DNA from 2 places in the Blautia sp. HCP3S3_C12 genome. Region 1 is predicted to be linked to the other one. Evidence: predicted binding sites of a transcription regulator. Region 1 holds the regulator's gene; the other holds the start of a gene.
The links. The regulator HrcA, encoded in region 1, represses chaperone genes, less so after heat shock. The targets are predictions, from matches to a motif close to TGTTAGCACTCNNNNNNNNNGAGTGCTAACA.
Positions count from the first base shown of each region.

Region 2: the regulator HrcA is predicted to act here: its motif matches at 4,566-4,596, upstream of ACTNDS_RS09230 (Hsp20/alpha crystallin family protein).

Region 1 covers NZ_JBQHWC010000001.1:205,090-213,271, forward strand. Annotated here, with positions in the region: gene ACTNDS_RS00975 (hypothetical protein) at 1-709, shown strand, start outside; gene ACTNDS_RS00980 (hypothetical protein) at 712-1,248, shown strand; gene ACTNDS_RS00985 (hypothetical protein) at 1,749-1,931, shown strand; gene uvrB (excinuclease ABC subunit UvrB) at 2,157-4,157, shown strand; gene hrcA (heat-inducible transcriptional repressor HrcA) at 4,525-5,565, shown strand; gene grpE (nucleotide exchange factor GrpE) at 5,583-6,227, shown strand; gene dnaK (molecular chaperone DnaK) at 6,281-8,158, shown strand.
Region 2 covers NZ_JBQHWC010000009.1:96,066-104,247, forward strand. Annotated here, with positions in the region: gene ACTNDS_RS09210 (response regulator) at 1-660, opposite strand, end outside; gene nudC (NAD(+) diphosphatase) at 1,003-1,851, shown strand; gene ACTNDS_RS09220 (DnaJ C-terminal domain-containing protein) at 2,001-3,152, opposite strand; gene ACTNDS_RS09225 (Hsp20/alpha crystallin family protein) at 3,278-3,745, opposite strand; gene ACTNDS_RS09230 (Hsp20/alpha crystallin family protein) at 3,931-4,398, opposite strand; gene ACTNDS_RS09235 (ATP-binding protein) at 4,750-7,896, opposite strand; gene ACTNDS_RS09240 (phosphatase PAP2 family protein) at 7,884-8,182, opposite strand, start outside.

The DNA.
Region 1 (8,182 bases):
TGTTAAAGAATTGACACCGGGCAATTATGATATTATTTTCAAATCTGCCAAATATAATCATGTACGGAAAGAAATTGATACTGAAACGATGGAAGAACTTGGACTTCGGAAACGCCAGCAGGATGGTGACGAAGAAAAAACTCATCTTTGTATTCGGTTAGCGAAAGGACAACATCGGTTTTTAGCTGTACATGAAAGCAATCACTATGGCATTTCGATAAAGTGTATTATTGATTATCTTAATGCAAAATTCAAGCAATACAGTGAGGAATGTAACGACAATTATTTATATACACTTATACATGAGATAATGCCAGGAGATGATTTTTTGACATCTCTCAAGAAAGCTAAAACTACATCTTTTATTACGTTGACCGTTAGCAAAGATGATCTGAATGATGACTTTATGAGATTTGCAAATCGAACTGATATCAGTGATGAAGTGCAAATTCTTATAAAAAAACCGAGAAAGGCCAAGAAATTCCCGGAAAATTTGATAAAAGCATATTATGAGGATATGCAAAGCAATAACAAAATTAAGAAAATAGCAGTCAAGGGAACAAATGAATCCGGGACATTTGAAGCTGCCACAGACTTGATTAAGATGAAACACTATCTTACAGTGGAAGCCGAAGGATTAACTAACGAGGTGTGTAGTTCTGAGTTCTTCAATAAGGCTCAAACTTTTATAGATGAAACGAGGCGGTGATAATGAAGTCAATTCTTTTTGTCCCAGTTAAAGACTATATAAAATCCAGAAAAAAACTGTATGTCAAATTTATATTCCCAATGGTGGTTGCAACAACAGCTTTGGCAATTACTCTTTTCTTTAATTTTGGCGATGGTGAAAAGCTCAATGCAGTTTTTTCTGAATTTATTAGCACTCAAATAAATATTATTGCCATTTTAATATCGTTCTCTATTGCGATTATTACGATACTAGTTTCTGCAGATAATCATAATATACAGGAACTTAAAAACACATTGTCGAATGAGAAACACTATCATTCAGTAAACGGAAAGCAACTATCATTATTCCAGATTTTATTATCTAATATAGCATATAATATTATTTGTGAAACGGTTTATCTGATTTTCTTGATTGCTGTTGCTCTGACCAAATCAATTTTCCCACTTCAATCATTGAAGTATGTTTCGGCAATCTGTATTTTCGTCATACTTCATATTCTTCTTGTACTGCTTGAGTCCGTTGCACAAATGTACCTCACTTTTTGGGATAAAAAATAAATTCATATTTCGCATAAATTGAATTGTGCTGGGCATGTAAGAATCATACCGGGTGTAGTGAGTTAAGATAACGGTGAGCCTCTGCCAAGAAAGCAGCCTTTCCCTCCTAAGCAGACATTATCTGTTCGACTTCTGTCTGGCGTTTATAAAACTGTATATTTTCAGAAAACAATATAATGCAATGTAATTGATAGGAAGCATCCAACTTCAACGGTTGGGTGCTTTTCTTTGTTTGCGCGCCATCTGGTATTTGAAGCCATTGTTGAGGAACGTAAGCAATATGAAAAGAATCGTCGGCGTAGAGGAAAATACTTTTTCGATGGAGACTACATTTGCTGTTCAACTTATGGAAAACCGAGAAGTAAGGATTTTCACTGGAAACACTATAAATAGTTATTGCAGGAGACAGACTTCCTGATATTCGGTGGCATGATCTGAGAAGTACATATTGCACTCTGTTGTTAAAGAATAATTTCTCTCCTAAGGCAGTATCCAAGTTGATGGGACATGCAAGAGAGTTGATAACCATGGATGTGTATGGAGATAATGGAAATATTATAGCTGAGGAGATCCCGCCGGAATTGCTTTCTTATATGGAAGAAGTGTTACCGGAAAAGAAGAAGGATAATACAGAAAATGTTCTAGATACGATGATAAATGTAGAAAAATTTTCAAAGAACTAACGTTCGGTTTGTATATACAATTCCATATTTCCATGATATAATATCTCTTACATTTGAGTGTTAATTCGTCCACGTCAGTTTTACTACTTTTTATAAGTCTATAAAATGTCAGGTGGTGAACAGAATTCGTCGAGAGGCATATTTGGGCAAAATCAGAGAATGTGCTTCGACGAATTTCTGCCTGATAGACGAACTTTTTTGATATAAAAACCAGGAGGTGCTTTTGTGCAGAATTCACAACAAATCTTCAAATTACATTCCGAATACCAACCCACCGGTGACCAGCCACAGGCAATTGAGAAACTGGTCAAAGGATTCAAAGAAGGCAACCAGTTCGAGACTTTGCTGGGTGTCACAGGTTCCGGTAAGACCTTCACCATGGCGAACGTTATCGCCCAGTTAAATAAGCCAACTTTGGTACTTGCGCACAATAAAACACTTGCAGCACAGCTGTACGGTGAGTTTAAGGAATTCTTCCCTGAGAACGCAGTGGAATATTTTGTCTCCTATTATGACTACTATCAGCCGGAGGCTTATGTCCCGTCTTCAGACACCTATATTGCCAAAGACTCCTCCATCAATGACGAGATTGACAAACTCCGTCTCTCTGCCACAGCCGCAATGTCAGAGCGGAAAGACGTAGTGGTCATTTCCTCCGTTTCCTGTATCTACGGACTGGGTTCCCCTCAGGAATTCTTTGACATGATGATTTCCCTGCGTCCGGGAATGACCAAAGACCGGGATGAGGTAATCCGGGAACTGATCGACATTCAATATACCAGAAATGAGATGGACTTTCACCGAAGTACCTTCCGTGTCCGTGGAGATACCCTGGAAATTTTCCCTGCCAACAGCTCCGACACAGCCGTGAGAGTAGAATTTTTCGGAGATGAGATTGACCGTATTTCAGAAATTGATATATTGACAGGAGAAATCAAATGCCAGCGTTCTCATATCAGCATTTTCCCTGCGTCCCACTATGTAGTGCCTGCAGAACAGATCCAGAAAGCAGCCGTAGCCATAGAAGAAGAATTAAAAGAACGTGTAGAGTATTTCAAAAGCGAGGACAAGCTTCTGGAAGCCCAGCGAATCTCAGAACGCACCAATTTCGACATTGAAATGATGAAAGAAACCGGATTCTGTTCAGGAATCGAAAATTATTCCAGACATCTGTCAGGATTAAAGCCCGGACAGCCGCCATACACACTGCTGGACTATTTTGGAGATGACTTCTTACTTATTATAGATGAATCTCATATCACAGTACCTCAGGTAGGAGGAATGTATGCCGGTGACCAGAGCAGGAAGCAGACACTGGTAGACTACGGATTCCGGCTTCCTTCAGCCAAAGATAACCGCCCCTTAAGCTTCGAGGAATTCGAATCCAAACTGGATCAGGTCATGTTTGTATCTGCCACTCCGGGACAATATGAGTATGATCACGAACTCCTCCGCGCAGAACAGATCATCCGTCCAACCGGACTTCTGGATCCGAAGGTAGAAGTCCGCCCCATTGAAGGACAGATTGACGACCTGATCGGGGAAGTAAATAAAGAAGTGTCAAAGAAACACAAAATCCTGATTACCACCCTCACCAAACGAATGGCAGAAGACCTGACAGAATATATGAAAGAAGTAGGAATCAGAGTCCGTTACCTCCATTCCGATATTGATACCTTAGAGCGTGCCCGCATCATCCGGGATATGCGTCTGGATGTTTTTGATGTTCTGGTAGGAATCAACCTCCTTCGAGAAGGCCTGGACATCCCGGAAATCACCCTGGTAGCAATCCTGGATGCAGACAAAGAAGGTTTCCTCCGTTCCGAAACCTCCCTCATCCAGACCATCGGACGAGCTGCCCGAAATAGCGAAGGCCATGTAATCATGTACGCAGACAACATGACCGATTCCATGCACAAAGCCATCACCGAAACCAACCGCCGCCGAACCATTCAGGAAGCCTACAACAAAGAACACGGAATTACTCCGACTACTATCAAAAAAGCAGTCCGCGATCTCATCGCCGTATCCAAAGCAGTAGCTGAAACCGAAGTCCGACTCCAGAAAGACCCAGAGTCCATGACCCGTACAGAACTCACCAAACTCATCGCCCAGGTAGAAAAACAAATGCGCGCCGCAGCCGCAGATCTCAACTTCGAACAAGCTGCAGAACTCCGCGATAAAATGATCGACCTGAAAAAGAACCTGGATACACTAGACAAATAATGTTTCTTAATCCAGCCCATCAGAGTGTGAAATCCTGCGTCAGATATCTTTGTCGTGCGTCAGCACGCCTGCAGATATCTTCCTTGTCTTTCGCACTCTGCTGAACTGTCTTAAATGCATTATTTACTAGGACTGCTATAGTATCTCTTAGCGTCCGAAACCGCACACAATATTAATAATTTCTCCTAGCGTCCCTTTCTATAACATAATCTTAATAATCCCCATTGTTCATAAAATAACAAAAAATTCACAAAATAATATTGACAAACCCAATCAAGAGTGCTATCTTATGAGCATAAGCTGTTAGCACTCCTAAAAGTTGAGTGCTAACAGCCCGAAAACAAAGGCAGCAAAGGAGTGGAATTTCATGGATCAGGTATTAGATGATCGTAAAAAGAAAATACTAAAAGCCATCATCAAAACCTACATGGAAACAGGCGAACCGGTGGGTTCCCGGACCATTTCCAAGTTTGCAGATTTAAATGTAAGCTCTGCCACCATCCGGAATGAGATGTCAGATCTGACAGATATGGGATATATCGTACAGCCCCACACCTCAGCCGGAAGAATTCCTTCTGATAAGGGTTATCGCCTCTACGTAGACGAGTTGATGAAAGAAAAGGAATCAGAGGTACAGGAAATCAGAGATTTCATGATCGAGAAAACTGACAAACTGGATAAAATGCTGAAACAGGTAGCGAAGGTGCTTGCCTCCAATACTAATTATGCAACAATGATCTCTGTTCCACAGTACAGCGGAAGCAAGATTAAATTCATTCAGCTTTCACGTGTAACACCCCTTCAGCTTGTGGCAGTAGTAGTGAGTGATAACAATGTCATCCGAAACCAGATCATTGATCTGGACGGGGAGATGGACGATCAGACAATCCTGAAATTAAATCTTCTTCTTAATACCAATTTAAATGGAGTACCGATCCAGGATATCAACCTGGGAATGATCGCCCGCCTCAAGGAACAGGCTGGTGCTCACAGTTCTGTAGTTGGTACAGTCCTTGATGCAGTGGCAGATACCATTCAGGTAGATGAAGACGATATGCAGATATATACTTCAGGAGCAACAAACATTTTCAAGTATCCGGAGCTTGCAGACACAAGTAAAGCGAGCGGGCTGATTTCAGCATTTGAAGAAAAGCAGGATCTGGTAGACCTGGTAAAAGAGAGAATGTCTGATACAGAGAACACAGGAATTCAGGTATACATTGGTGATGAGATGCCGGTGCAGACTATGAAGGACTGCAGTGTGGTCACAGCCACTTACGAGCTTGGAAAGGGATTGCATGGCACTATCGGTATCATCGGTCCTAAGCGTATGGATTACGCAAATGTAGTTGACAGCCTGAAGGCTTTGAAAGTTCAGCTGGACGAACTGATTAAGAAAGAGAGTTAGAAAGGCGGTAATAGAGAGTGTCAGAAGAAACAAAGAACACAGCTCAGGAAGAAGAGACAACAGAGACTCCTGTAACAGAAGAAACTGTTGAAAATGAACCTGAGGTTGTAGAAAACGGTGAAGCTGAAACAGAAGAAATCCCGGTAGAGGACGGAGATGAGGAAGCTTCCCAGGATGATGTTAAAGACAGCAAATCAAAAGCTTCTTTCTTCGGCAAGAAGAAAAAAGAGAAAGATAAATTTGAACAGCAGATCGAAGAACTTACAGACAGACTGAAACGAAACATGGCTGAGTTCGATAACTTCCGTAAGAGAACGGAGAAAGAGAAATCCAGCATGTATATCATCGGAGCCAAGGACATCGTTGAGAAAATCCTTCCGGTTGTGGATAACTTCGAGAGAGGTCTTGCACAGGCACCGGAAGGAGATTCTTTCGCAGATGGAATGAAGATGATCTACAAACAGCTGCTCACCACATTAGATGAGCTGGGTGTGAAACCAATTGAAGCAGTCGGTAAGGAATTTGATCCGAACTTCCATAACGCAGTGATGCATGTGGAGGATGAAGAAGCCGGTGAGAATATTGTGGTAGAAGAATTCCAGAAAGGTTACACTTACAAGGATTTCGTAGTACGTCACAGTATGGTAAAAGTAGCCAACTAATAAATTTAGAATATATCAAAATTAATTGAGAATAAATTAGGAGGAACAAGATTATGGGAAAAATCATTGGTATTGACTTAGGTACAACAAACAGCTGTGTAGCTGTAATGGAAGGTGGACAGCCAACAGTTATCGCTAATACAGAAGGCGCAAGAACAACACCATCAGTTGTTGCTTTCACAAAAACAGGAGAACGTCTTGTAGGTGAACCTGCAAAACGTCAGGCAGTAACAAACGCAGAGAGAACAATCTCTTCCATTAAAAGAGAGATGGGTACTGACTATCGTGTAACAATCGACGACAAGAAATATTCCCCACAGGAAATTTCCGCTATGATTCTTCAGAAACTGAAAAAAGATGCAGAAGGATACCTTGGTGAGAAAGTTACAGAAGCAGTTATCACAGTTCCTGCATATTTCAATGATGCTCAGCGTCAGGCAACAAAAGATGCAGGTAAGATCGCAGGTCTTGATGTAAAACGTATCATCAACGAGCCTACAGCAGCAGCTCTTGCATATGGTCTTGACAATGAAAAAGAACAGAAGATTATGGTATACGACTTAGGTGGCGGTACATTCGATGTATCCGTTATCGAGATCGGTGATGGCGTTATCGAAGTTCTTTCCACAGCTGGTAACAACCGTCTTGGTGGCGATGACTTCGACCAGAAGATCACAGATTATATGCTTGCTGAGTTCAAGAAAGCAGAAGGCGTTGACTTAAGCAATGATAAGATGGCACTTCAGAGATTAAAAGAAGCTGCAGAGAAAGCAAAGAAAGAGCTTTCTTCCGCAACAACTACAAACATCAATCTGCCATTCATCACAGCTACAGCAGAAGGCCCGAAACACTTCGATATGAACCTTACAAGAGCTAAATTTGATGAATTAACACATGAATTAGTAGAAATGACAGCTGAACCGGTACGTCGTGCACTTTCTGATGCAGGTATCACAGCATCTGAACTTGGCCAGGTACTTCTGGTTGGTGGATCTTCCCGTATCCCGGCTGTACAGGATAAAGTAAGACAGTTAACTGGCAAAGAGCCAAGCAAGAACCTGAATCCGGATGAGTGTGTAGCACTTGGTGCTTCTATCCAGGGTGGTAAACTTGCTGGTGATGCAGGCGCAGGCGATATTCTTCTTCTGGATGTTACTCCACTGTCACTGTCTATCGAGACAATGGGTGGTATCGCAACAAGACTGATTGAGAGAAATACTACAATTCCTACAAGAAAGAGCCAGATTTTCTCAACAGCAGCAGACAACCAGACAGCAGTAGATATCAACGTTGTACAGGGAGAGCGTCAGTTTGCGAAAGACAACAAATCCCTTGGACAGTTCCGTCTGGATGGAATCCCGCCAGCACGTCGTGGTGTTCCGCAGATCGAAGTTACATTTGATATTGATGCAAACGGTATCGTAAATGTATCTGCAAAAGACCTTGGAACAGGTAAAGAACAGCATATTACAATCACAGCTGGTTCTAACATGTCTGATTCTGATATCGATAAAGCAGTCAAAGAAGCTGCTGAGTTCGAAGCTCAGGATAAGAAACGTAAAGAAGCAATCGATACAAGAAATAACGCTGATTCCATGGTATTCCAGGTTGAGAATGCACTGAAAGAAGCTGGCGACAAGATTGATGCTAACGATAAAGCTGCTGTAGAAGCAGATCTGAATGCACTGAAAGACTTACTGTCCCAGACTGCAAATGCAGAAGAGATGACAGACTCTCAGGTAGCTGATATCAAAGCTGCTCAGGAGAAGATGATGGAAAGTGCTCAGAAGCTTTTCGCTAAAATGTATGAGCAGACACAGCAGGCAGGCGGCCAGGCAGGACCGGACATGAATATGGGCGGCGGTGCAGCAGGCAGCACAGATGCAGGAAACAACGATGATGTTGTAGATGCTGATTACAAAGAAGTATAATGTGACAAATCATAACTGTTCAGT
Region 2 (8,182 bases), on a different contig from region 1:
TTTTTCTTTTACCATCTGATGAATTTTGTTCATTACAAATTCTTCACTGTCACCGGCAGATTTGTCCGAATTTTTTGAGAAAAATGGCCTGACTCTGACTGCTGTAAAAAATCCTTTATGAAATTTACAACCATACTGTTCATTCAACTGTTCCAGACTCATATCTGCTTTTAGCGGATTAGTTGCTGAGTTTTGGAGCGTTTTCATAAGAAAATTCTCCCGTATATGTTCTCTGGATGCTTCAATGATAGATTCCATTTCGTTTCTGATTCTGGTACTCTTAATCAGAGATTCATGTGATTCTTTAATTTCAGTTAATGAGTTTTCCAGTTCTCTCTTTTTTAATGGTTTCAGCAGGTAGTCTTTTACCCCATACTTGATTGCCTGCTGTGCATATTCAAACTGACTGTAACCGCTAATTACTATGAAATTAATCTCCGGATTCACTTCTTTTGCCCTGCGTATCAGTTCAAGTCCATCATACACCGGCATACGTATATCTGTAATCACAATATCCGGCTTCTTCTCACAAATATTTTCATAAGCAGTCTTCCCATCATTTGCGAAACCAATAATATCCATTTCCAGGGCATCCCAATCCACAAGATGCTGAATCAGACGGCATACTTTTATTTCATCATCTGCTATTAATACCTTCAATCTTCTTCCTCCCAGTCTATTTCCGCATATATTAACATTAATCCTTCTGAAATTCTATTATAAACTATCTAATTCTTTTTGTATACCTATGAATCTTCTTTGTATTATCATCAAATTATCTGACACATTGTCTTTTTTTCAGAATAAATATTTATTGCTTGCTTTTATAAAACTCCAAGAATATACTATGAACAGATAATGAATCTGTATTATTTTGCCACTCATTATCTTCTTATATTTTTCTGATAAACCATAAAGAATTTATAACTACACTCACAAATAATCTTATCAGAATCTTATGAAATTATTTTATAACAAAATAAAGAAAAGGATATCTACAATATGATTCAGGACATCGCACCACATACTTATCACAACGAATACAAACCTTCTGCCCCGGATAAAGACAGCTTTATCCTTGCATACGAAAAAGGCAGTATACTTCTTCCCCGCCAGGAACGGGATGCAGATATTACTTTCCCACGTTTCCGGGAGTTGGAGGAAAAGATCGCTGATCTTTACAACAATTTTATTTATCTGTTTTCCATAGATGATCAGCGTTTCTACCTGATCCCGGAGCTGGATACCTCTCTGCTTCCGGACTATGAATTTCAGGATGTACGGATTCTTCGGACCGCTCAGCCACAGCATCTTGCATTTGCAGGAATTACAGGACATCAGCTTTTCCAGTGGTACAGCAAGCGCCGGTTCTGCGGCTGCTGTAGAGAACCAATGCTGCACAGCCAGAAAGAACGTATGATGGAATGCCCTTCCTGCGGCAATCAGGAATATCCTGTTCTGTGTCCTGCAGTTATTGTAGGGATCACAAACGGAAATAAAATCATCCTGTCCAAATATGAAGGACGTCGATTCAAACGCTACGCTCTCATTGCAGGCTTTGCAGAAATCGGAGAAACAATTGAGGAGACTGTTCACAGAGAAGTGATGGAAGAAGTGGGACTGAAGGTCAAAAATCTCCGCTACTACAAGAGCCAGCCCTGGTCCTTCAGCAGTACCTTGCTTTTTGGATTTTTCTGTGACGTAGACGGCGATGATACCCTGACCATAGACCATGAAGAACTCTCCATGGCACAGTGGGTAGAACGGGACAAAATCCCGGATCAGGGCAATAATATCAGCCTGACCAAGGAAATGATGATGCTCTTCCGTGATGGAAAAGAACCCAGATAAACAATATTCTATATCAGAAAAAGCTCATAGAATATTTTTCCCTATTATGCTAAAAGGATACATACACGGTAATGTTACTGTGCATGTATCCTTTTCGTTTCTCTGTAAAATTGCTTCACTATATTCTCAAAAATATTTCTGATTACTCTTCACGCCGCACTCCCGCTGCCAAATCCACGGCTTCTGCGGCTTCCATTACATTCCTGTTCGAATTCTTTCAGTTTCCGTCTTGCATCCGGTGTCAGGTTTGTCGGAACTTCAATCTGTACAGTTGCATATTCATCGCCATGTACAGACGGATTGTTCATGGCAACGATACCTTTACCTCTCAGACGTATCTTCGTTCCGGACTGAGTACCCGGTTTGATGTTACAGAGAACATCACCGTAAATGGTGTGAACCTTTGCCTCACCGCCAAATACTGCTGTTGTAAATGGGATATTTACAGTTGTGTAAATATCTCTGCCTTCCCGTTTATATCCGGGCTTATCCTGAACATTTACTTTCAGAAGCAGATCACCGGCTTCACCTCCGCCCACTCCCGGATATCCTTTTCCTTTAAGTCTGATAGACTTACCGGATTCAATACCTGCCGGAATATTGACTTCGTAATTCTGGACGCCACCGTTGCTGCTCTGCAGGCGGATAACCTTCTTACCGCCAAAAGCAGCTTCATCAAAGCTGACAGTAACCTCCGCATGAAGATCCTCACCTTTACTGCTGTAAGAACCGCTAAAGCCATGACTGCGGAAATCACTTCCACCTGTACCAAAGCCACTGCCGAAGCCGCCAGTTCCATTGCTTCCGAATCCACCAAAACCACTTCCATGAAATCCACTGCCACCGAAGCCGCTGCTTCCAAAACCACCTGATGATTTACTCTTCTTAAATCCACCACCAAAGAGATTCTTCAGGATATCATCCATATCTTCGCCATTTTCAAAATGATATTCATGATAACCATTGCCATCACTGTACGAGCCATGGAAACCACCGCCAAATGGATTGCCCTGTGCTCCGCCAAAGCCACTGCCAAACGGGCTGCCCTGTGCGTTTCCATAATTACCGGCACCTTCTTCAAAAGCAGCGTGGCCAAACTGGTCATACAGTTTACGCTTCTTCTCATCACTCAGAACATCATAGGCTTCATTTACTTCCTTAAAATGCTCTGCTGCCGAAGCATTTCCCTCATTGCTGTCCGGATGATATTTCTTGGCCAGTTTTCTGTATGCTTTCTTAATCGTTGCTGCATCCGCATTTTTGTTCACGCCCAGAACTTCATAGTAGTCTCTTTTCAATATCATCACCTTCCTTCATAAACACATTCTAACGCAATCATTCCTGACTTCATATTTCTGCAATCCTCATTATGCAAACAACGGGAAGCCAAAAGATTTGACCTCCCGTTGCTGTAACTTAACATCTATTATCCTTCAATGGAGATGCTGTGCTTCTGTTCCACTGCTGGCTTTGCTTCTTTCTTCGGAACAAATAATGTCAGGATACCATGTTTGAATTCTGCTTTGATGTCGTCCTGATGTACTTCTTTACCTACATAGAAGCTACGACTGCAGGCACCTGCATAACGTTCTCTGCGGATATAACGTCCTGTCTCTTTTTCCTTCTCATCTTTATCCAGACCTTTCTCTGCACTGATGGTCAGATAACCATTTTCAAGTGCTGCATGAACTTCATCTTTCTTAAATCCTGGAAGATCTACAATCAGTTCGTATCCGTTATTCATTTCCTTGATATCAGTTTTCATTACATGATTTGCTTTATGTCCATAAAGTTTCTTCTCTGCATCCTTCATTGCTCTGTCATCATAATAGAATGGGAAATCTCCAAAAAAGTCATCAAATAAATTTTCTCCAAAAATACTAGGCATTAACATAAGTCATATCTCCTTTTCTAATATATTTTATATATGTCAAATCTGTTCACCAGATTTACTTTCCAAATCTATCTTTACAGGTTTTTTCAACCTTTTATTTTCAATCTTTTAGTGTAAGCTTTTATTTTTATATCTGTTTTTAATCTCTGGCTGACCCTTAACGGGTCAGTCAGAATATTTATTCATCAGCCTTCAATGGCAATTGTTTTCTTCTGTTCTACCGCTGGTTTTGCTTCTTTCTTTGGTACAAATAATGTGAGGATACCATGTTTGAATTCTGCTTTAATGTCTTCTTTCTCAACTTCTTTACCTACATAGAAGCTACGGCTGCAGGCACCTGCATAACGTTCCTTACGGATATAACGTCCTGTCTCTTTCTCCTGCTCATCTTTGTCCAGGCCTTTCTCTGCACTGATAGTCAGATAACCATTCTCCAGGTCAGCCTTTACTTCATCTTTGGTAAATCCCGGAAGATCTACGACCAGTTCATAACCTTTATCAGTCTCCTTGATATCGGTTTTCATTATGTGGCTGGCTCTGCGTCCGTAAAGTTTCTTCTCTGTATCTTTCATTGCTCTGTCATCATAATAAAATGGAAAATCTCCAAAAAAGTCATCAAATAAATTTTCTCCAAAAATACTAGGCATCAACATAAGTCATCTCTCCTTTTCTATACCGTCCATCTGTATGTGATGGACTCTCAGTTATGCATCTTTACCTTGTTTCTTTGGAACTTAGGTTATTCGGAATCTCATGGAACTTATTTCTTTGTTCTCTTTTTGTTCCCCTTCCTTTGTTCTAGCTGTAATATAACACTTATTATTAGCACTGTCAAGAGGTGAGTGCTAATTTTTTTGTGAAGAATTTGTGAATTGTGAACCGGCAAAAAAAAGACGCAACCCACATTTCTGTGACTTACGCCTTTCTCTGCTCATATTTTGTCATCCAGACTTTTAACTCTATTTATGATAACTTACTCATAACAACATACCTTACAAATGACATTACTTTCCGCAGCACTCCACAATAGTTTTCTCTACATCTTCTATCTGAAATGGTTTTGCCAGATGTGCGGTCATGCCGGCTGCGAGACATCTTTTGGCATCTTCCTCAAATGCGTTTGCAGTCATTGCAATGATCGGAATTGTTTTTGCATCCGGCCGATCCATGGCACGTATGGCTTTTGTTGCTGCAATCCCATCCATAACAGGCATCATAAAATCCATTAATATGGCATCAAAGGTTCCCGGAGGATTACTTTCGAAGTGCTCCACTGCCTGTCTGCCGTTTTCTACAACTGTAACCTTCGCACCGTCATCTGTCAGCAGCATTTCTACGATTTCTGCACTAAGCTCATTATCCTCGGCTGCCAGCAGATGCAGTCCACGAATATCATATTTCTCTGCAATTTCCTTATCCTTTTTCTGTTCCCGGGCAATCTCAAATGGAATGGTAATGACAAACACAGTTCCAACGCCCACCTGACTTGTCACTTCAATACTTCCATTCATCTGCTCAATCAATCCCTTAGTGATCGCCATTCCCAGACCGGTTCCCTGATAAACACTCCGGGCATCTGTTTTTTCCTGTGAAAACGGATCAAAAATGCGGCTCAGAAACTCTGCACTCATCCCTATACCTGTATCAGAAATCGTCCATCTGTATGTACAGATCCCATCATGTACATCTGCAGCCTCCATTACCGTAGTGATCTTTCCTCCCGGCTGGTTATACTTAATACAGTTTCCATAGATATTCAGAAAAATCTGGCGAAGATGCAGTGAGCTTCCATAGACATAAGGATAGGGAATATCCTCCTTATTTTTCTCATAAATCCACTGAATGTCCTCATCTGCTGCCCTGTGAGTGATAATACTCTCAATCTCATAAACCAGATCTTTGAGACAGATATATTCATGAGTCAGAACAATATGACCTTCCTCTATTTTACTCATCTGCAGAACATCATTGATAAGGGAGAGCAGATGATCCGCTGCTATCTTCATCTTTTTATGATTTTCCCGTATCAGTGCTTTATCCTCAAAATGGGTCTCGTCAATCTTTAACAGACCAATAATACCATTCAAAGGTGTCCTGATATCATGGCTCATACGACTGAGGAAATTGGTTTTTGCCCTGCTCTCGGCACGCATCTCATTGAATGCTGCCTGAAGGCGCGCCTGTTCCTGCTCATCCCGTTCATGTCTCTGTGTGGTATCCTGCAGCAGAATGATCGCATAGATCATAGGCACCTCAGCAAGAATTTCTGTATCAAACACCACCATTTTGGTCATCAGAACTGTTTTCTGTACCCAGCGGATACTTCCATCGTCTTCGCGGGCACAATATTCCACAGACATATTTGTTTCTCCATTCTCAAACCTCTTACGAAGTTTTTCACAGTTATCTGTCATGCAGTAACCGGCAATTGTTTCCTGGGTGATTTTTTTCTCATATTCCCAGCAATAATCCCGATAAGAACATGGAAGCGGGTAGTCCATAAAAAGTTCCCGGCTCTTCTGTTCTTTTCCATTCAGTACGATTCTTCTTTCCAGAACATCCTTTGTCAGATTTACTGTATAGATCACATCTGACAATTCCAGAAGCGCATCCACATAGCTGTCATTTTCCAGGATAGACTGTTTCAGCTGTTCATAATAGAGCTGTAGCTGCTCTTTTGCACCTGTCTGACCTTCAGAAGTTTTTCGGATAGTTTCAAATGCCAGAAGAAAATGATGCAGCTTTTTGTCCTCATCCCAGTCCACCGGAATCAATGTCAGGCGGTTATACGCCCCCTGTTTCCCGATATTATACTCATATTCCAGCACATCTTTCTTCGTATGCATTTTCTTTTGAAGTTCCGAAATCTGCAGTCCTTCGCGGATATCTGCCTGACAGGACTTTTCAATCTGTTCCTCTATAATCTGTTCCACTGCACCGGAGTATGCACCATCAGAGGCCAGGAAAAAATTTTCACTGGAACGAATCGCCCGATAGGTATCCATCCTGGCATCACAATACAGACAGTCTGAGAAATTACTGCCGTGCTGATTAAGCAGTTTTAACAGCTGATATCCCTGATGCTTTTCTGCTGCAGCCTCTTCCCTTTTTACATGATTCTTATTGATATACATGTTTTTGTCTGCGCAATTAAACAGCTCTCTCATTGTACTTCCGGGAAAATCGCCGGCCAGTGCAAATCCCACCGCATAACTTAAGGGAGTATCCGGATACACTCTGGATTCCTCTAGCATATCCCTGCGCACCTTTTCAAGGCACTGTGTCATCTGTTCCCTGTCCAGTCCGTGGGTAACTACAAGAAATTCATCTCCACCTGCTCTTCCCACAAACTGCTCAGCCGGCATGGAATCCCGCAGGCAGATGGCAAATCTACGGATATAGGCATCACCGGCTTCATGACCTCTGCTGTCATTAATACGCCGGAGATTATTAAGATCAAAACTGCAGACACCGGTATCTGCATCCGGTTCTGTCTCACTCAGCAATTCTTCACATTTATTTTTGTTCGGAAGTCCTGTCGCATCATCCAGATATACTTTACGCTGCAGCAGGCGGTTCATTGCAGCATATTGTATTGCTTTGATGAACTCATATCCAATCAACAGCATCAGCACAACAATATCTGATGTGATATATTTCTCAAGCAATGATAAGGATGTGGCTTTTTTCTGCGAATATTTTTCGGCCAGACCTGTTGCTTCATCACAGATTACAAAGAAATCCTCACTTCTGGATATAATATCTGTTTTTTCATATCCTTCAGATCTCCCCAAACAGATTTCCTTATACAGATCAGAAAAGCCCTCGTCCAGTTCCTGCATTTTATTCTGAAAATCCCTATCATTCAGATATACCAGATTCAGTTTCGTATTTCCATTGCGCAGACCATCAATGAAAGACTTTACTTCCTGGATCATTGCATCGTCCTGTTCCCCGGCAACCTCCAGCTTGATGATCCTCTGTGTCTCTCCACGGACTAAACCGGTATAATTTACAATACGAGCCGTTCCCTGAATATCAGAAACAATTCCCATCATTATAATAATAAGGATAGCCAGAATAACTGCCAGAATACCAATACTGACCTGAATAATACTGGATTTCTTTTTCTTATTCTTTACTTCGGACATGGCCCTCCCCCTTCTTGTTTTGTTCTGTAAAAAATGGCCTGGATGAACCGATATCCCAGATATCCTGATATAGCGCCTGCCAGGGCTCCGCCAAGAACATCTGTGGGATAATGCACATACAAATACAATCTTGATATTCCTATCAGACAGGCAAGAACCAGAACCGGTTTCCACAGCTTCTTTTCTCCTGCCAGATATAAAGCAGTTACTGAAGCAAATGCCGCTGCTGTATGTCCTGACGGAAAAGAATAATCATGAAGTCTGGATACCAGAAGCTGCACTCCTG